One region of the Oceanobacillus sp. NCCP-135 genome, then DNA from elsewhere that is predicted to be linked to it. Evidence: a T-box and tRNA genes for the amino acid it is inferred to sense, from the RefSeq annotation. Region 1 holds a T-box; the other holds one or more tRNA genes.
The links. A T-box is a leader RNA that pairs with one kind of tRNA and senses whether it is charged. The one in region 1 lies ahead of serS (serine--tRNA ligase), so its partner is inferred to be a tRNA-Ser.

Region 1 (10,329 bases):
GTACTGGAAATCATTCGTGAAGAACTTACGGAAATTAAAGAGCGCTTTAATGATCCACGACGTACAGAAATTGTACTTGGAGGTACTGACTTTTTCGAGGATGAGGATTTGATTCCAGTAGAAAATATTGTCATTACTCTGACCCACCAAGGGTATATTAAACGATTGCCATCCTCCACATACCGTACACAAAAACGCGGTGGACGAGGTATCCAGGGAATGGGTACAAATGAAGATGACTTTGTGGAACATTTAGTATCCACTTCGACACATGATACCGTGCTTTTCTTTACAAATAAAGGGAAAGTGTATAAAGCGAAGGGATATGAGATTCCTGAATTCAACCGTACAGCCAAAGGAATTCCAATAATTAATCTGCTGCAAGTGGAAAAAGGTGAATGGGTAAATGCAGTTATTTCTGTAAGTGAATACAGAGAGGATGCATATTTATTCTTTACAACAAGAAACGGAATATCCAAGCGAACATCGTTGTCGCAGTTTGCGAATATCCGTAAAGGTGGATTAATTGCTGTTGGCCTTCGAGATGAGGATGAGCTTATTTCAGTACGAAAAACAGATGGTATGAAAGACATGATGATTGCTACTAAAAATGGTTATCTCATTCGATTTGAGGAAACCCAAATCAGATCAATGGGAAGAACCGCTGCGGGAGTAAAAGGGATTTCATTACGCGGTGAAGATGAAGTTGTTTCGATGGAAATTTTAGAAGCAGATTCCAAGATCCTCCATGTTACAAATAAAGGCTATGGAAAACAAACACCAGAAGCAGAATACCGAATGACTAACCGTGGTGGTAAAGGTATTTTTACCTGTAAATTATCGGATAAAACCGGTAACGTCGTTGCAGTCAAACCTGTATCTGGTACGGAGGATTTAATGCTGATCACAGTAGCAGGGGTATTGATTCGCATTCCGGTAAAAGACATTTCAGAAACCGGCCGTAATACGATGGGGGTACGTCTCATTCGTCTGCAGGACGGGGAAGAGGTCGCAACCGTTGCGAAAGTTGATCAGGATGAAGAAGAGGAAAAAGGTATCGAGGAATCTGTCAAAGACGTAGAAACAGATCAATTAAAAGAAAATGTGGAAGATGAAACAAGTGAAGAATAAGAAATGAAAAGATAAGGTGGCTTAAATAACAGTCACCTTATTTACTAACGATATTAGTTAGGGGGGATTATATGCGGGTAGCTTTATCACAGCTTGTTCCGGGATGTGTATTACTAAGTGATGTAAGAGGGAAAACAAACAGGGCAATCATTCCTAACAATACTGTTTTAACAGAAGAACATATACTCTTTTTGCAAAAGTTTTTAGTAGAGTCAGTAGATGTATCAACGAAGCTGGCTAAAGGCGAACTTTTCGAACCGAAACCCATTGAAAAAACAAAAATAGAACAGGAATCGATTAAACAGAAAAAAAAGAAAAGCTCTGGTGTATTATTTATCGATCATTATCAAGAAGTTGTAATTGCACATGAAAAGAAATTTGAAAAGTGGCAAAGTGGTGTGGCAATAAATATGCCAAATGTAAGGAAGCTACTAATTCCGCTTTTGGAGCGAATAAATGAAATTGGTTCTACACTATTTACACTACACTATCATGTAACAAAGGAAAAATACTTTTTCCATCATGGTGTTGCTGTTGCTATTCTTAGTGCATACATAGGAAAACAAATGGGGTATTTGAAAGGTGAATGGCTTCAGCTTGGACTGGCTGGGTTTTTAAGTGATAGTGGGATGGCGAAAATTAACCCTGTAATCATTGGAAAAAGCGATTCCTTAACTTTTAGAGAACAGGAAGAGATAAAGAAGCACCCAACCTATTCCTATCGTCTCGTTGAAAATATTCCAACTGTAACACAAGCTGTCAAACTAGCTGTTCTGCAGCATCATGAACGTATCGACGGAAGCGGCTATCCACTTGGGCTTTCAGAGAAAAAAATTCATATGTATGCACGGATTGTAGCCGTATGTGATATGTATCATGCCATGACGAGTGAACGTTTGTATAAAGAAAAGCAATCCCCTTTTAAGGTAATCGAAGAACTGGATAAAGCACAATTTTCTAAGCTAGATCCAATGGTTGTAAAAGTGTTTATTAATAATTTGGCTAATTTCTCGATTGGCACAAAAGTTAAACTGTCAAATAATCAACTTGGAGAAATTGTATTTATTGATGTTAAAAAGCCAACAAGACCAATGGTTCGACTGGAGGATAGTGGTGAAATTATTTCCCTGCAAAACAATTCCCTCTTCCATATTGAGGAAGTTATTGGGAGCTAGCATTTAGTTTGTTCTTTTTACCGGCAGTAAAGCACGTTATCGATATTTCTTTTGAGCATAAGTGCATAAATAATACTTTAGTGCAAATTCAGGTACAAACGAAAATTACTTCCCTACTGAATCAAAGTCTAGCTCAAAAGGCATGCACTCCTTGGTATATGAGTTCTAAGAATGCAATGTACGCTATTAAGTATCCCTTTTAGTACGTAACGGCTTTAACGAATACCACTTTTGCTAATACTGATGGTACAATTTGTCCCCAAGCATTAAAGGTACTTTTTCAGCTGTCAGCTGCAAAAAATGTCGGATAAATGGATAATCCAGATCAGATTTCGTAACTAATAAGTCTCCCCACCATTCTGTTTCATAGCGGCAGAGCATACTTAAATTATATAAAAGTAAATAGTGTACCATCACTTCGGAAATGGGTATAAAGTGATTCCTGTTTTTTGGGAAATAAATTTTCCCCCTGGCCTGATGAAAGAAAAAGGGGCCATTTGTGTTCGTTAGCGGATGAGTTAATTCCATTCGAATCATTGTTTCATCTGTATCAGTGTATTTAATCGCTGGAAGATAGTCTTGAACACGTTGGATAAACGCTTTAGCTGTTAAATGGTAGCCATCTAAAAGCAGCGTAGAAAATTCTAACAGAGAAGAATCGACTACCCCCACTTCAAGTAGCTTTTCCTGGTTATTCAATTTAAACAGGATATCCATTTCAGGTATTACCGCAAATAGATCTTCCATTTTTATCTTTTCGAAGGGAAATTTATTTTTGGAAAATAAATGTTCCAAAGCGTAGGGAAATAATCCATTATGTTGTATCTTAACCTCATCTTTTAAAAATGTATATTGTTTCTTCTTCCTTTTTCGTGTTGTGGCACCATGCGCCAAAAGACTCGTCGATTCTGGATAGTCCGGACGTTTTGTTAATAAACAGGCTTTTAGTAAATGCACCATCCCATAGAAAAATAAAACAGGCTGTACGGTCATATCAAGTTTTCGCCCGACCTCATAAAACTTATTTCCATGGTCAAGATAATACATAAAAGCATTGCAGTTCTCATAGCTTTTTGCTTCTGCATTATTATTTTCTATTTTTTTATAACAATGCAGCAAGTACTGTTGTGCAGTTTGCTGGGAGTTTAAATATGTATAAAATGCATCCATATTCTTCATAAAGACAGCCTCATAACTATTAAAATATTTTGAATCTATTTATTTTTGTTTTTCCAATAATCTGTAGTTGAAAAAGGGCTATTGTTGGCGTATTGTATATGAAAATAGAATTACTTGTATAGTTTAAACGAAGCATACACAAAGCATACATGGAAATAGAAAAAGTAAAGCGGGCTTGATGAAGCAACGAAGGATATAGCCGAGTGTCCGATGCGCAAGTGGTCTTGGTGCTCGCCTCGCAGTATGATTACCTATGACGGTAGCCGCTAGCCCATGCATAACTAGATAAAGATAAGGAAAGCGGGTTTGCTCAAGCGACGGGGAGATAGGTTAAGGAAAAGTGACTGTCCAATCTGGAAACAGTAAAAAAAATAAGAGGAGGACTATTAATGAGAGAAGATAAGTTTGCCAAGGAAGGATTAACGTTTGATGATGTATTGTTAATGCCAGCTAAATCAGATGTATTGCCAAAGGATGTTCAAATTAGTACAGATCTATCAGCAAATCTAAAATTGAATTCACCTTTTATTAGTGCTGGTATGGATACTGTGACAGAAGCAGAAATGGCAATTGCAATGGCTCGTCAAGGCGGGTTAGGGATTATTCACAAAAACATGTCCATTGAGGATCAAACAGAACAGGTAGACCGTGTAAAACGCTCAGAAAGTGGGGTTATTACCAATCCATTTTTCCTAACACCAGATCATCAAGTATATGATGCAGAACATTTAATGAGCAAATTCCGTATTTCAGGTGTTCCTATCGTTAATACGATTGAAGAACAAAAATTAGTAGGTATTCTGACAAATCGTGATTTACGTTTTATTCAAGATTATTCCATTATGATCTCAGAAGTGATGACAAGTGAAAACCTTGTAACTGCCCCAGTAGGAACGACCTTAGTAGAGGCAGAAAAACTCCTACAAAAACATAAAATTGAGAAATTACCACTTATCGATGACAACTCTATTTTAAAAGGATTAATTACGATCAAAGATATTGAAAAAGTAATTGAATTTCCAAATGCAGCCAAAGATTCTCAAGGTAGATTACTTGTAGGTGCGTCAGTGGGAGTAACTGGTGATGCGATGAACCGGATTGAAAAATTAGTAGATGCCGGTGTGGATGTAATTGTTATTGATACTGCACACGGTCACTCTAAAGGTGTACTTGATCAAGTAAAAGCAATACGAAAAGCATATCCGGATTTAGATATTATTGCTGGAAATGTTGCAACAGCAGAAGCAACAAAGGCGTTAATCGAAGCTGGTACCTCTATTGTGAAAGTAGGAATTGGTCCAGGCTCGATTTGTACTACTCGAGTAGTTGCTGGAATTGGTGTTCCGCAAATAACAGCAGTTCATGATTGCGCAGTTGCCGCAAGTGAATATGGCGTTCCAATTATTGCGGATGGTGGAATAAAATACTCCGGTGATATTGTGAAGGCATTGGCTGCAGGTGCACATGTTGTCATGCTAGGAAGTATGTTTGCAGGGGTAAAAGAAAGTCCTGGGGAAACGGAAATTTTTCAGGGAAGACAATATAAAGTATACCGTGGTATGGGATCGGTTGGAGCTATGAAAGCAGGCTCAAAAGATCGCTACTTCCAGGATTCCGCAGATGCGAAGAAACTGGTTCCTGAGGGAATTGAAGGAAGAGTGGCATATAAAGGTTCGCTTGCCGATACGGTTTATCAGTTAGTTGGCGGGTTACGAGCAGGTATGGGTTATTGTGGAGCACATACGATAGAAGACTTACGTAACGATGCACAGTTTATTAGAATTACCAATGCTGGATTACGTGAAAGTCATCCACATGATGTACAAATAACAAAAGAAGCACCAAACTATTCTGTACAGTAGACTATAATTATTTTAAAAAAATAGGTGGTATTCCCCATCTATTTTTTTTTATTTCTCTGTGGTAAAATAATATAGATGCATGACGATATGTATTAGATGCAGAACATATACTACTTAAAATCCAAGGTGGAGGTACGAAAAAGTTGAAACTAAGTATAAAGAGAAGTTTTTCACTTTTACTAGTAAGTCTAGTAGTGATGATGTCGATAATTGCACAGCCATTTTCAATACAGGCTGCAGAGTCACTGGATTTAAATGCAGAGTCAGCCATTTTAGTTGATGGAGAAACAGGGAAGGTTTTATATGCAAAAAACCCAGATATTGCCCTACCTCCAGCTAGTATGACTAAGATGATGACTGAATATCTTGTTTTAGAAGCCATTAATTCAGGAGAGATTAGTTGGGATACAACGACTCAAATTAGTGATTATCCTTTCAGTATTTCAGCAAATCCATTATTTTCAGGAATCGGATTAACACAAAATAAGGATTATACTGTTCGTGAGTTATATGAGGCAATGGCAATTTTTTCAGATAATGCGACAACCATTGCTTTAGCTGAGCTGATCGCAGGTTCTGAAGGTGAATTTGTAAAATTAATGAATCAAAAAGCGGAGGAAATAGGTCTCTCTGAATATAAATTTGTCAATACTACTGGTTTGGATAACGAGTCTTTAGGTGATAATCGACCAGAAGGAACAGATCCTAATGGAAGTAACTTGTTATCTGCTAAATCAGCTGCTTTACTTGCCTATCACCTAGTAAATGATTTTCCAGAGGCATTGGAAATTTCCAGCCAAACGGAAGTGGAATTTGAAGGATATACGGTGGAAAATTTAAACTGGATGCTTCCACATGAAGCTACATTCTTACAATCATTCCATTATGAAGGGATGGATGGATTGAAGACCGGAAATACCGATCTTGCAGGTTATACGTTTACAGGGACAGCTGAACGTGATGGAAAACGACTGATTACAGTAGTCATGAAAACTTCAAGCAAAGAGGAACGTTTTCAGGAAACAAAAAAACTTATGGATTATGGTTTTAATAATTTTGAAACACTGGAATTATTCACAGCAGGCTATCAATTAAAGGATGAATCTACTATTCCGGTTGCAAAAGGTAAAGAGGATACGGTTGAAGTCTCTTTAAAAGATGCAATTGTTATGCCAATTAAACCAGAGGATAAGGAAGCATATATTATAAACTATTCCATTGATGAAGATAAATTAAATGCTAATGGGAAGTTAACAGCACCGATTGAACAAGGGGAAAAGATTGGTACTGCTGAACTTGTTTTCGAAGGGGAAAATAATTACGGTTATATTTTCTCTGATAAAAATCAAACAGTTGATTTAATTGCAAATGATACCGTAGAAAAATCAAATTGGTTTATGCTTACATTGGGATCTATTGGTGATTTCTTTGCTAACTTATTTACGACATCCGTAGATTGGATTAAGGGTTTATTTAACTAATATATAATACAAGGGGGAATACGCAATGACAAACACAGGTACAGAACGAGTTAAACGTGGTATGGCAGAAATGCAAAAAGGCGGCGTCATAATGGACGTTGTGAATGCAGAACAGGCAAGAATTGCAGAAGCATCAGGGGCAGTTGCCGTTATGGCATTAGAACGTGTTCCATCCGATATTCGTGCAGCAGGTGGGGTAGCACGTATGGCTGATCCAACCATTACGGAACAGGTATTAAATGCTGTTTCTATCCCCGTTATGGCAAAAGCCCGGATTGGTCATATTGTGGAGGCTCGTGTGCTAGAAGCAATGGGTGTTGATTATATTGATGAAAGTGAAGTTTTGACCCCTGCTGATGACGTATTTCATTTAAATAAATCTGACTATACTGTACCATTTGTTTGTGGCTGCCGTAATTTAGGGGAAGCTGCTCGTCGTATTGGTGAAGGTGCATCAATGCTACGTACAAAAGGCGAGCCGGGTACTGGCAATATTGTGGAGGCGGTTCGCCATATGCGTCAGGTGCAATCTGAAATTCGTAAGCTTTCAGCAATATCTAAAGATGAGGTCATGACATTTGCCAAAGAAATTGGTGCACCATTTGAATTGTTATTGCAAATCCGCGAAGAAGGTCGCTTGCCTGTCGTTAATTTTGCTGCAGGTGGAGTTGCGACACCGAGTGATGCAGCATTAATGATGGAGCTAGGTGCAGATGGCGTATTTGTCGGTTCTGGAATATTTAAATCTGATAATCCTGAGAAGTTTGCCAAAGCAATTGTTGAAGCAACTACACATTATAAGGATTATCAATTAATTGCGGAGCTTTCTAAAGACCTTGGAAAGGCAATGAAAGGGCTTGAAATGAGTACAATTGCAGCAGAAGATCGAATGCAGGATCGCAGCGAGTAGAAAGAAGGAATTCAGATGACTACAATTGGTGTACTGGCATTACAGGGTGCAGTACGTGAACATATTCGCTGTATTGAAGCATGTGGAGCAACTGCACTTGAAATAAAGTCAAAGGACCAGCTTGCTGAAATGGATGGGTTGATTTTACCTGGTGGGGAAAGTACGACAATGCGCCGCTTAATTGACAGTTATGGATTTTTCGAAGCGATTCAGGAATTTGGTAAGCAGGGTAAACCTATATTCGGTACATGTGCTGGTCTGATTTTAATGGCAAATGAAATTGACGGGCAAGAAGCTGCCCATCTTGGATTAATGGACATGAAGGTTGCTCGTAATGCATTTGGAAGACAGGTTGCAAGTTTTGAGGCAGTGCTTGAAATCTCATCTATTGCGGATGATTTTAATGCAGTATTCATCCGTGCACCATATGTAATGGAAGTTGGACCTAAGGTTGAGGTGCTTGCAACATTTGAGGATCGAATTGTTGCAGCCAAACAAGATCATTACTTGTGCACAGCATTTCATCCGGAATTAACAGATGATCTTCGGTTTATTGCATATTTTGTTTCCATTGTGGAAGAATCTTTAAAAACACTTGCTTCTTAAAAAGAAATTGGCTATGATATGGTTAATTAAAGTTCGTTTTAAAAGTATTGACAGGAAATAGTAACAGTAGATCCTTCCCTAGAGAGTCGATGGTTGGTGTAAATCGATGTTGGAATACCGTGAATCCATCCTTGAACTGGTTTGTGGAAATTAGTGTGTAGATGCTAACAGTAAATAAACTCGGCTAAGTACCGTTAACAACTTGAGAGCCGGAAGAGTTTATCTCTTCAATCAGGGTGGCAACGCGGGAAATGATACTCTCGTCCCTATTTTTTAGGGATGGGAGTTTTTTGTGTTTTCTTGGCAGTAAAAAATATATTCATATTACTTTCTGTTTCGAAGGCATTGTCTAAAGCTCTGGTGGATGCTAGGTTTTCTAAAAATAATGGTTCAATCCCATTTTGCGGGGAAGATTGGTTCCGTTGGTTTATTCGGAACCGGTATAATGTGTATTTAAACAAACCATCCTATTATTTTCCCCGTACTTTGTGAAAAATTCAAAATAAAAAGGAGGAAATTATTATGTTAGATATGAAATTTTTACGACATAATTTGGAAGAAGTAAAAGCAAAGCTTGTCCATCGCGGAGAGGATTTATCTGAATTAGAGAAGTTTGGTGAGATTGACGAGAAACGCAGAAAATTAATTACTCAAACAGAGGAATTAAAAGCAAAACGCAATGAAGCAACGAAGCAAATTTCTGTGCTGAAAAGAGAGAAAAAGGATGCGGAGCCGGCAATTAAAGAAATGCGTCAGGTTGGAGATGAAATAGCAGTTCTTGATAAAGAGTTAAAGGAAATTGAAGAAAAACTGCAACATATGATGCTTTCTATCCCAAATATTCCACATGAAAGTGTACCAATTGGTGAGAATGAGGATGATAATGTGGTGGTCCGTAAATGGGGAAATCCCCCAGAATTCAGTTATGAAGCGCAGCCACATTGGGATATTGCCACAGGTCTTGATATTATCGATTTTGAGCGTGCAGCCAAGGTTACTGGCAGTCGTTTTGTTTTTTACAAGGGACTTGGTACAAGGCTTGAACGTGCCTTAATCAGTTTTATGATGGATTTACATGCAGATAAACATGGTTATACAGAAATGATGCCACCACAAATTGTTAATCGTGCAAGCTTGACTGGAACTGGCCAGCTGCCTAAATTTGCCGAGGATGTATTTAAGCTTGAGAACTGGGATTATTTCTTAATTCCAACAGCAGAAGTACCTGTGACGAACTACCACCGTGACGAAATCCTCTCAGCTGAGGATTTGCCTAAGAAATATGCGGCATATAGTGCTAATTTTCGCTCTGAGGCGGGATCTGCAGGACGCGATACCCGGGGATTAATCCGTCAACATCAGTTTAATAAAGTAGAACTTGTTCATTTCACAAAACCAGAGGATTCTTATGAGACACTAGAGATACTCACTGGTCATGCGGAAAAGGTATTGCAATTATTAGGGTTGCCTTATCGTGTCATGAGCATGTGTACGGCTGACTTAGGTTTCACTGCCGCAAAAAAATATGATCTTGAAGTATGGATTCCAAGTCAGGATACTTACCGGGAAATATCTTCTTGCTCTAATTTTGAAGATTTCCAGGCAAGACGTGCTGGAATTCGTTTTAGAAGAGATGCAAAAGCTAAACCGGAATTCGTTCATACATTGAATGGATCCGGCCTTGCAATCGGTCGCACAGTTGCAGCCATATTAGAGAATTATCAACAGGGGGACGGTTCTGTTGTTGTTCCGGAGGTGTTGCGCCCTTATATGGGTGGGAAGGAAGTAATAAAGTAAGTGCTTGAGACAGTGGCTATGGTGGAAGGAAGCTGCGGTTAGTTGAGGGAGAACTGTGTAGAGTTGAGAAAGAACTGCATAAGGTTGAGAGACAATTGCAAAATCCTCTATTTCCTCTCAACTTTTACCAACTGTCTCTCAACTTTGCGATATCTTCTCTCAACTTCGCAGTACTATCTCTCAACTTT
Region 2 (10,329 bases), on a different contig from region 1:
AGGTCTTAAACAAGGGAGAAGTTCGTCAGCTCATAATTGCAGGAATGGGAGGAACTTTAATCAGTGCTATCTTAGATGAAGGAAGTCAAAAGCTGGATAGGGTTGAACGGATCATTGCCCAGCCAAATGTTGGTGCCAGAGATGTTCGAAAGTGGTTCTATGAAAATAGATTTACAGTTACGAACGAAACTATCTTAGAAGAAAATGACCATATTTATGAAATCATTGTTGCAGATAGAGATGCGACCCAAAATCCTTATAAGGAAGAAATGATAGAAAAACAGTTATTATTTGGTCCTTTGCTGCTAAAGAGTAAACCAGCAGCATTTTATCATAAATGGAAAAATGAATATGAAAAATTACAGCGTGTAATTGATGAAATGAAAAGGGCTAAAGTGATAAACGAAGAAAAAAAAATTCGATTCGAAAAAGAATTACTCTGGATGCAGGAGGTTTTATTAGATGAAGAAAACCCTAAATAATTCGGATGTGTTTAATCTTTTGGAAGAATGGGCACCAAGGTGTCTTGCGTATGACTGGGATAATGTTGGATTACAGATAGGTTCATATACTAAACAAGTCAATAAAATTATGATAACATTGGATATTTTGGAGTCAGTTGTTGATGAAGCAATTGAAAAAAGGGTTGACCTAATTATTGCCCATCACCCACTATTATTTAAACCAATGAAACAGGTAAACATTGACACCACTCATGGCCGGATTATCCACAAATTAATTCAGAATAATATATCTGTATATGCATCCCATACAAATTTAGATGCTGCTAATGGTGGTTTAAATGATATATTATGTGATTTGCTGGGAATAAAAAACAGAAAGATTCTTGTGCATAAAGAAACAGATAGACTTTATAAAATTGCTGTTTTTGTTCCTAAATCACATACGAATAATGTTCAAGAAGCGTTAAGTGAAGGTGGTGCTGGACATATTGGGAACTATAGTCACTGTACGTTTCAAACGGAGGGAAAAGGGACGTTTAAACCTCTTGAAGGGACAATGCCATACATTGGAACTCAGGATGAATTAGCAATTGTGGATGAAGTAAAAATCGAAACCATTGTACAAGAGAAAAAACTTTCAGATGTCATTCATACTATGATAGAAGCCCATCCATATGAAGAAGTTGCTTACGATATATTTCCACTTCACATGAAAGGCGAAGAATTCGGTATTGGTCGAGTTGGGAAGTTAAGTTCGCCGATGCAGATGAAGGAATTTTGTCAGCATGTAAAAAAGGTTTTAGACGTGTCAACTATTCGTTTTACAGGTGATTTAACTAAAAAAGTAAAAAACGTTGCAATATTGGGCGGCAGTGGCGAAAAATATATTCACACTGCAAAGCAACAGGGGGCAGACGTTTATATAACCGGGGATATGACCTTTCATATGGCGCAAGATGCCTGGCAAATGGGATTATCTGTAATTGATCCAGGGCACTACATCGAAAAAGTAATGAAAGGAGCAACAAAACAGTATTTGGATAAAAGTCTTGAGAAAGATAATATTGAAGTAATTTTATCAGAAATAAATACAGAGCCATTTCTATTTATTTAAATGTATTTACTATTTATTATCTATCCGAAAAAGGAGTACTATTATATGAAAATAAACAGCTTCAATGATTTTTCTTTGAAACAGGATATCAAGGATGTCATAACTCAGCTGAACTTTCGGGAACCTACAGAAATTCAAAAACAGGTGATTCCAGAAATTTTGCAAGGAAAAAGTGTGGTCGGGCAATCACGAACAGGATCCGGTAAGACGCATGCATTTTTATTGCCATTATTTAGCCAAATCAATATAAACAAACGTCAAGTTCAATTTATTATAACTGCACCTACAAGGGAATTGGCTACGCAATTACATGATGAAGTAAAAAAGATCATTCATTATGCAGGTAAAGATCAACAATGGATTTCAAAATTGCTCGTTGGTGGCACTGATAAACAAAAAATGATGGAAAAGCTTAAAGCACCTCCACATATAATTGTGGGTACACCAGGAAGAATTCTGGATCTTGTGAAAGCGGAAGCAGTATCAATCTATTCGGCTACTTCCTTCGTGATAGATGAAGCTGACCTTATGCTTGATTTAGGATTTATTAATGATGTGGACCAACTATTGCTTCGTTGTAATAAGGAGATCCAATTACTTGTATTTTCAGCTACTATTCCACAACGATTACAACATTTTTTTAAAAAATATTTAGAAAATCCATTATATGTGAAAGTTGATGATCATTTTTCACCGGAAACAATGGAACACAGATTAATTGATCTAAAATATCGAGATGAAGCAAACATTATCATAGAAATATCAAAAACAATTCAGCCTTATTTGGCGATTATATTTACTAATGGAAAAGAGATAGCAAATAAGCTTGCTGCTTCTTTGCAGGAGAAGGGCATGGACGTTGGTTTGATACATGGTGGTTTAACTCCCAGAGAGCGCAAACGTGTTTTAAAAGAAATTCAAAATCTCCGTTATCAATATATTGTTGCAACTGATTTAGCGGCAAGAGGTATTGATATAAAAGGTGTCAGCCATATCATTAATGCCCAGCTGCCAAAAGAAGAAGATTTCTATATTCATCGTGTTGGCAGAACAGCAAGAGCTGGAATGGAAGGTACAGCTATAAGTATTTATCAGGAAAATGATATTAAACTAATTGAAAAACTTGAACAAAAAGGATTAAGCTTTACTTATGCTGATATTAAAAATGGTGAATGGCATGACGCAAAACCTTGGAATGAACGAAGCTTACGAACAAAAACAGATACAACTATTGAAAAAGAAGCCTGGAAACGAGTTCGAAAAACAAATAAAGTAAAACCCGGCTATAAGAAGAAAATGAAAAAACAACAAGAATCCATTAAAAGGCAGTTATCAAAGAAAAATAAATATAAATAAAATATATTATAGTGGGATAATGAGGGAGAGATATATTTAATGTTAAAAATTGGGTCACATGTTTCGATGAGTGGAAAGAAAATGCTCTTGGGTTCCAGTGAAGAAGCAGTATCTTATGGAGCAAACACTTTCATGATTTATACAGGAGCACCACAGAATACAAGAAGGAAAGCTATTGAAGAATTAAATATCATTGAAGGAAAGAAACATATGGATGAACATGGCATTGCAGATATTGTGGTACATGCACCATATATAATTAATATCGGCAATACTGTTAAGCCGGAAACGTTTGATTTAGGTGTTACATTTTTACGTAATGAAATAAATCGAACCGAGGCATTAGGTGCAAAGCAAATTGTCCTTCATCCTGGAGCACATGTTGGAGCAGGGACCGAAGAAGGGATAAAAAAGATTATTGAAGGTTTAAATGAGGTACTGGAACAAGATAAAGATGTTCAGATTGCATTGGAAACAATGGCTGGAAAAGGTACGGAAATAGGAAGAACCTTTGATGAATTGGCTCAAATTATTGATGGCGTAACACATAACGAAAAATTATCTGTTTGCATGGATACATGTCACGTTCATGATGGTGGATATGATATTGTAAATGATTTCGATCATGTATTAAATGATTTTGATAAAATAATTGGTTTGGATCGCTTGAAAGTAATTCATATAAATGATAGTAAAAATGAACGTGGTGCCCATAAGGATCGTCATGAGAATATAGGCTTTGGTCATATAGGATTTGAAGCCTTACATTATGTTATTCATCATCCGCAGTTAAATCATTTACCAAAGATATTAGAAACACCTTATGTTGGTGAAGATAAGAAAAATAAGAAACCTCCATACAAGTTTGAAATAGAAATGATAAAAGATGGTTCATTTATTTCAGATTTAAAAGAAAAAATTGTTAATGGTTAAATTAGGAAGAGGCACTTTAAGAGATTGCCTCTTTCCTCTTTTTAGTTAAATAAATGCTCTAAGTCGTAAGTTTTTATTAACTGATAAAATAACTTCTGTGCTTTTTTTGCAGTTTCAGCATTTGTAAGTATGGATAGTTGATGAAACATTTTTTCCCGATTCTTTTTATTAAATGGGTCAACTGGATTTCTTTTTATATAATTTGAAATATTTTCTGCCTCCGTCTGTGAAATTGAAAAATCGTATTGCTTCCCATAATAAATTATTTCCTCAGGTGAAAGCTGTTTTAGTTTGTTTTTGATCATTTCTTTAATAAAAATAGACATAATCTCATACTCCTTTGGAATAGATACTCTGGTTAATATATGCAGGACAAATTAAATATGGAACAGTACCATTTAATATTTACCAGAAATTAACATAATTATATAAGTGATTAATCCATAAACTATAACCGCACCTCAATTAGAAGAAAGGGAGGTCTTGTTTATGGATGAATTTCAAAAGTATAAAAATAATGAAACAGAGAAACCACCAAATCATGGAGAACGAAAAAAAAACCAAGATTTTGTTGGTATTGAGCCAGATAGCTCTAGGAATGAGGAGTTTGCTGCCGAGTTAACGGCAGATGATTATGATGAAGTAGTAAACCATCAAGACAGAGATGTTAATAGCACGTTTGGCTGGATTGGTTTAGCTTTATCGATTGTTTCATTTTTCATGATGCCAATCATCCTTGGAGCAGCAGGGATTATCCTTGGTTTTGTTTCCAGAAGTCGTGGTGCGGATACCTTAGGTAATATCGCTATTGCTGCAGGGGCAATCTCTATTATCATTACACTGTTTATATTACCGTTTGTTTAGAATGTGGGAGGCTGTCATTTCAGCCTCTTCTTTTTATTTCAAGTTATAAACAGGAAAATAATAGAAGGTGTCAGGCTTGAGGTTAAGTGGATCTTTTATTTGCGGATTTGCTGTTTTAAAATCAGATAAAATTTGGTTCATATCCAGTAGATGTACATTATCTTGATTTATTTTTTCAACAATAGAAAGAACTGTTTCTCCTGGTTCGACTTTTAATTGGAGAACAGAAAATTTTATTTCATTATTATTATTATTATTTATATCATTATGATTTTCGGATGTCAAATCTTGATATATACTTAGAATAAATAGAAGGATCAAAGTATAAAGAAATATTCTTTTTACGAAATTCATATTATTCACTCCTTTTTTAAATGAAACAATTTATACTAGTAATACGTACATTAAGTAAGTGGGAAGGAGAAAATGAGATGGATATATTTAATAACGACTGGATAGGGTTTGTGGTCACCGGATTTGCTACATTATTTTTAATTGGAGAAGTCCTGGTTAATGCGCGCGGGGTCTTTGGATTATTAGGGATTGGATTTATAACAGTATACTTTGGTGTTTATGTTGGAACAGGCTCTTTTATTCTTATGCTTATTATCTATTTTGTGGGATTATTACTTATTATCATTGATGGAAAAATAATAAATGATGGCACCCTTGCTACACTGGGAACAGCAGCAATGTTAACAGCAGTTGCACTGGCAGCCCCGAATTTAACTGCAGGAATGTATGCTGTGATTGGTGTTTTACTTGGAGGAGCAGCTTCTTTCTTTTTCTTAAAGGTATTTAAAAGAAGAGATATGTGGTCAAAAATAACATTAAAAGACCAACTAACAAAAGAAGCGGGCTATAATTCAATGAATCAGGAATATGAAAAGTTAATTAATCAGGAAGCAGTAACTTTAAACGATTTAAGGCCTGTTGGTACCATTAGAATCAATAATAAAGATTATAGCGCTGTCTCCAATGGACAATGGATTGCTAAAAATAGTACTGTTCGAATTACTGAAGTGGACGGAACCAAAATTCTTGTTGAAAAAATAACAAAATAAAATTGAAAAGATAATTCTCTGCCGAACTTAAAAAGAAGTTCAAGAGGATTATCTTTTTTTATTTATAAGAATGAGTTTTGGACATATAGGGTAGTTAATAATAGAGAGTATAGTTAGCTATGTAAATTTTATGTAAATTATCTCTAAAATCCTTTACAAATGATTAATAATCATTTAATAATGGTAAAGGTATGTGACACGTTTCAACATGAATGAAGGGATGGTAGTAGCATTGGATATCGATATACAGACACTTCTTTTTGAGTTTATCGGCGGTCTGGGTATTTTCCTGTTAGGAATAAAATATATGGGAGAAGGACTTCAGAAATCAGCTGGTGACCGTTTACGTGACATTCTTGATAAATTTACCAGTAATCCCTTTTTAGGTGTTTTGGCTGGGATAATCGTTACGATTTTATTACAAACAAGTACTGGTACAACTGTATTGACAATTGGTCTTGTTAATGCGGGGTTTATGACACTCAGACAAGCTATCGGAGTTATTATGGGTGCAAATATTGGTACAACTGTTACAGCATTTATAATAGGTATAGATATTGGAGCATATGCACTACCTATCGTTGCTCTCGGATGTTTCTTGTTATTTTTCTTTAAAAATCCAAAAGTTAATAATATTGGACAAACTGTATTTGGATTTGGTGCATTATTTTTTGGATTGGAATTAATGGGTGGAGGATTGAAACCACTACGCAGCTTGGAAGCTTTTCAGGACTTAACAATTGAGATGAGTTCAAACCCATTACTTGGAGTGGTGATAGGTACAGTATTTACGGTAATTGTACAGAGCTCGAGTGCTACAATTGGTATCTTGCAGACATTATTTGCAGAAGGAACAGTAGAATTAAAAGCTGCACTTCCAGTACTATTTGGTGATAATATTGGCACAACGATAACAGCTATTTTAGCATCTCTAGGTGCAAGCGTAGCAGCTAAAAGAGCAGCTCTTACTCATGTTGTATTTAACATTGTAGGTACGACTTTTATTATACTATTACTGATACCATTTACACATTATGTTCTATACCTACAAAGTCAGTTAAATTTAAATCCGGAAATGACTATTGCTTTTGCGCACGGTAGCTTCAACGTTGTGAATACGATTATACAATTTCCATTCATTGGTGCCCTAGCATGGTTGGTTACAAAACTAATTCCTGGTAAGGATGTTATCGTAGAATATAAACCACAGCATTTAGATCCAATATTCATTCAGCAATCCTCTACCTTGGCTTTGGACCAGGCAAAAGCGGAAGTTATTAGAATGGGTGATTATGCAACACAGGGGCTTGAAGAGACAAATCTTTATTTAACCACACATAATCAAAAGCATTCTGAAATGGCAATGCAAATTGAAGGTGCCTTAAATAACCTTGATCGTGAAATAACGGAATACCTTATCAATGTATCTGCAGGTTCACTATCGGAATTAGAGAGTGCCAAGCATACAGAATTAATGGATACTGTACGCGACATCGAACGTATTGGAGATCATTTTGAAAATATTATTGAACTTAATGATTATAAAATTTCTAATAAAGTTCATTTGACTGAACAAGCACAGCAAGATCTTAATGATATGTTTGAATTAACTATTTTAACGGTTAAGCAAGCTATAAAAGCTCTGGAGAATACGGATAGGGAAGAAGCGCTTGCCGTCGTACAAAAAGAAGATCAAATCGATAAAATGGAACGTACTTATCGCAAAAAACATATTATCCGCATGAACGAAGGTCTTTGCAGTGGTTCTGCAGGTATAGTATTTGTTGATATTATTAGTAACCTTGAACGGATAGGAGATCATGCTGTAAATATTGCTGAAGAAGTTTTAGGTGAATAAATAAACAAAGAGAAGGGGTCTTCTCCCTTCTCTTTGTTTATTATTTTACATGTTTATACAAATTTTTAATAAAAGTATTGAAATCTAATTTTTAAAATGCTATTATATATATTGTCGCTTTAAGACCTTACATATCACATGTTTTGAAACGAAAAAAAGATATTGACAGATCTTGTCGAACATGGTAAATTATATTTCGTCGCTGTTATTTTAAATGAAAATAAAACATGATAGATCATTCTAATTTAAATAATAGATATTTGTAGATTATTCCACAGTAGCTCAGTGGTAGAGCTATCGGCTGTTAACCGATCGGTCGTAGGTTCGAATCCTACCTGTGGAGCCAATATGGCGGTGTAGCTCAGCTGGCGAGAGCGTACGGTTCATACCCGTGAGGTCGGGGGTTCGATCCCCTCCGCCGCTACCAAAAAATAATATTACGGCGGTCGTGGCGAAGTGGTTAACGCACCGGATTGTGGCTCCGGCATACGTGGGTTCGATCCCCACCGGTCGCCCCATAAAGCTAAATAAAATGAAGGACCCTTAGCTCAGTTGGTTAGAGCTATCGGCTCATAACCGATCGGTCGCAGGTTCGAATCCTGCAGGGTCCACCATAAATAATCATTAAACTTCTCGGAGGTATACCCAAGTCCGGCTGAAGGGATCGGTCTTGAAAACCGACAGGCGGGTCAAACCGCGCGGGGGTTCGAATCCCTCTACCTCCTCCATACATATACAGAAGTCAGAATCAAAATTGGGTTTGGCAAACTCAGTCAGCTGGAAGAGCCACAAATTTTCTCGATTAACATTCATGTGCAGGCTTGCGAGGATTGTATCACCACTGAATAAACTTGCAACACGACGAGCACAAAACATCTTTGAATTAACATCGAAGTTATTTAAGATGCGAGAACAGAATTTAATACTAATTTAAGGCTCGGTAGCTCAGTCGGTAGAGCAAGGGACTGAAAATCCCTGTGTCGGCGGTTCGATTCCGTCCCGAGCCACCACTATTTACTAATAACAAGCGGTTAGCTTGTTTTTTTTATATTCTGCTTAGAAAGTAGCTTTCTTTAAAAAGTAAGAATGGAATAATACGTATATCGTATTATTTAGCTTTTGTATAAGTGCATATGATTTGCAAGCGGGGTAAAGCTCTGCTAACCTTATATTTAAAGGGTGAATATTCAGGTCCCTTTTAATAATAATATTATTAGAGGAGGAATTTTAGTTATGGCAAAATTTGAATTACCAGAATTACCATATGCATACGATGCGCTAGAACCAACAATCGATAAAGAAACGATGAACATTCACCATACGAAGCATCATAACACGTATGTTACTAAATTGAATGGTGCTTTGGAAGGACATGCAGATCTTCAAGTAAAATCGATTGAAGATTTAATCAGTAATTTAGATGCAGTTCCAGAAAGCGCTCGTACAGCAGTACGTAACAATGGTGGTGGACATGCTAACCACAGTCTTTTTTGGAAAGTAATGTCACCAAATGGTGGTGGAGAACCATCCGGGGAATTAGCTGATAAAATTAATGCGAAATTTGGTAGCTTTGAAAAATTTAAAGAAGAATTTCAAAATGCAGCAGCAGCTCGTTTTGGATCCGGTTGGGCATGGCTTGTATCCAACAATGGCGAGCTTGAGGTAACAAGCACACCAAACCAGGACAGCCCATTAATGGAAGGTAAATCACCCATTCTTGGTCTTGACGTTTGGGAGCATGCTTATTACCTGAAATATCAAAATAAACGTCCTGATTACGCTTCAGCATTCTGGAACGTAGTAAACTGGGATGAAGTTACAAAAAACTATAATGCAGCAAAATAAAATCGATCATAACACACACTGATAAAATTCAGTGTGTGTTTTTTCATGCCGCATTTTTGTATATCTGATACTCAAATGTTCACACTATAAATGACACAAAAGGAGTATTTGTATATGAGAAAAAGTTTGCGGTATTTTCATGAACAGATAGATGTTAGTCGGGATTTATTATTTTTATTAGTAATCGGAGGTCTCTATTCATTAGGGATTTTTTTATCTAATACATTTGTAAATATTTATTTATGGAAGCAGTCCGGTGACTATATTACAATTGCGATGTACAATTTGGCAGTATGCTTATTTCAGCCAATTACCTTTATCATAGCAGGTAAACTTGCAAAAAAAATAGACCGGGTAATTGTGTTAAGACTAGGGGTAATTTTTTTATCTCTATTTTTTTTAAGTGTGTTAATTATTGGAGATAAATCATCTACTTATAATTTCATGTTGGGCAGTCTACTAGGTATTGGATACGGATTTTACTGGCTTGCATTTAATGTATTGACATTTGAGATTACTGAACCGGAAACAAGAGATTTCTTTAATGGGTTTTTAGGTGTATTGCAGTCGTTTGGCGGAATGATTGGTCCATTATTGGCTGGTATCTTAATAGCTAAAATGGAAGCAAATATAGGCTATACAACCATTTTTACGATATCTTTTATCTTGTTTATCAGCGCTGTTGTATTCAGTTTCTTTTTAAAACGACGGCAGGCAGAAGGGGATTTTTATTTTAAAAGAATACTTGAGGAAAGACAGCATAATAAAAACTGGGGCAGAATATTATATGCACATGTTTTTCAAGGTCTGAGAGAAGGAATATTTTTATTT

Region 2: it encodes a tRNA-Ser, which carries the amino acid that the T-box ahead of serS (serine--tRNA ligase) is inferred to sense. The anticodon was not compared.

What each region holds. Positions count from the first base shown of each region.
Region 1 is NZ_BAAKSZ010000015.1:8,441-18,769, forward strand. Features, by position in the region: gene gyrA (DNA gyrase subunit A) at 1-1,131, shown strand, start outside; gene AC6HVZ_RS11625 (HD-GYP domain-containing protein) at 1,203-2,306, shown strand; gene AC6HVZ_RS11630 (YaaC family protein) at 2,541-3,485, opposite strand; gene guaB (IMP dehydrogenase) at 3,875-5,347, shown strand; gene AC6HVZ_RS11640 (serine hydrolase) at 5,491-6,828, shown strand; gene pdxS (pyridoxal 5'-phosphate synthase lyase subunit PdxS) at 6,854-7,738, shown strand; gene pdxT (pyridoxal 5'-phosphate synthase glutaminase subunit PdxT) at 7,754-8,344, shown strand; T-box leader at 8,383-8,615, shown strand; gene serS (serine--tRNA ligase) at 8,867-10,141, shown strand.
Region 2 is NZ_BAAKSZ010000008.1:99,975-110,303, forward strand. Features, by position in the region: gene AC6HVZ_RS07940 (tRNA (adenine(22)-N(1))-methyltransferase) at 1-482, shown strand, start outside; gene AC6HVZ_RS07945 (Nif3-like dinuclear metal center hexameric protein) at 463-1,578, shown strand; gene AC6HVZ_RS07950 (DEAD/DEAH box helicase) at 1,624-2,934, shown strand; gene AC6HVZ_RS07955 (deoxyribonuclease IV) at 2,974-3,867, shown strand; gene AC6HVZ_RS07960 (DUF2624 family protein) at 3,909-4,193, opposite strand; gene AC6HVZ_RS07965 (hypothetical protein) at 4,357-4,731, shown strand; gene yqfZ (protein YqfZ) at 4,765-5,085, opposite strand; gene AC6HVZ_RS07975 (NfeD family protein) at 5,163-5,795, shown strand; gene AC6HVZ_RS07980 (Na/Pi cotransporter family protein) at 6,004-7,653, shown strand; tRNA gene AC6HVZ_RS07985 (tRNA-Asn) at 7,925-7,999, shown strand; tRNA gene AC6HVZ_RS07990 (tRNA-Met) at 8,004-8,080, shown strand; tRNA gene AC6HVZ_RS07995 (tRNA-His) at 8,096-8,171, shown strand; tRNA gene AC6HVZ_RS08000 (tRNA-Ile) at 8,191-8,267, shown strand; tRNA gene AC6HVZ_RS08005 (tRNA-Ser) at 8,289-8,381, shown strand; tRNA gene AC6HVZ_RS08010 (tRNA-Phe) at 8,588-8,663, shown strand; gene AC6HVZ_RS08015 (superoxide dismutase) at 8,887-9,498, shown strand; gene AC6HVZ_RS08020 (MFS transporter) at 9,613-10,329, shown strand, end outside.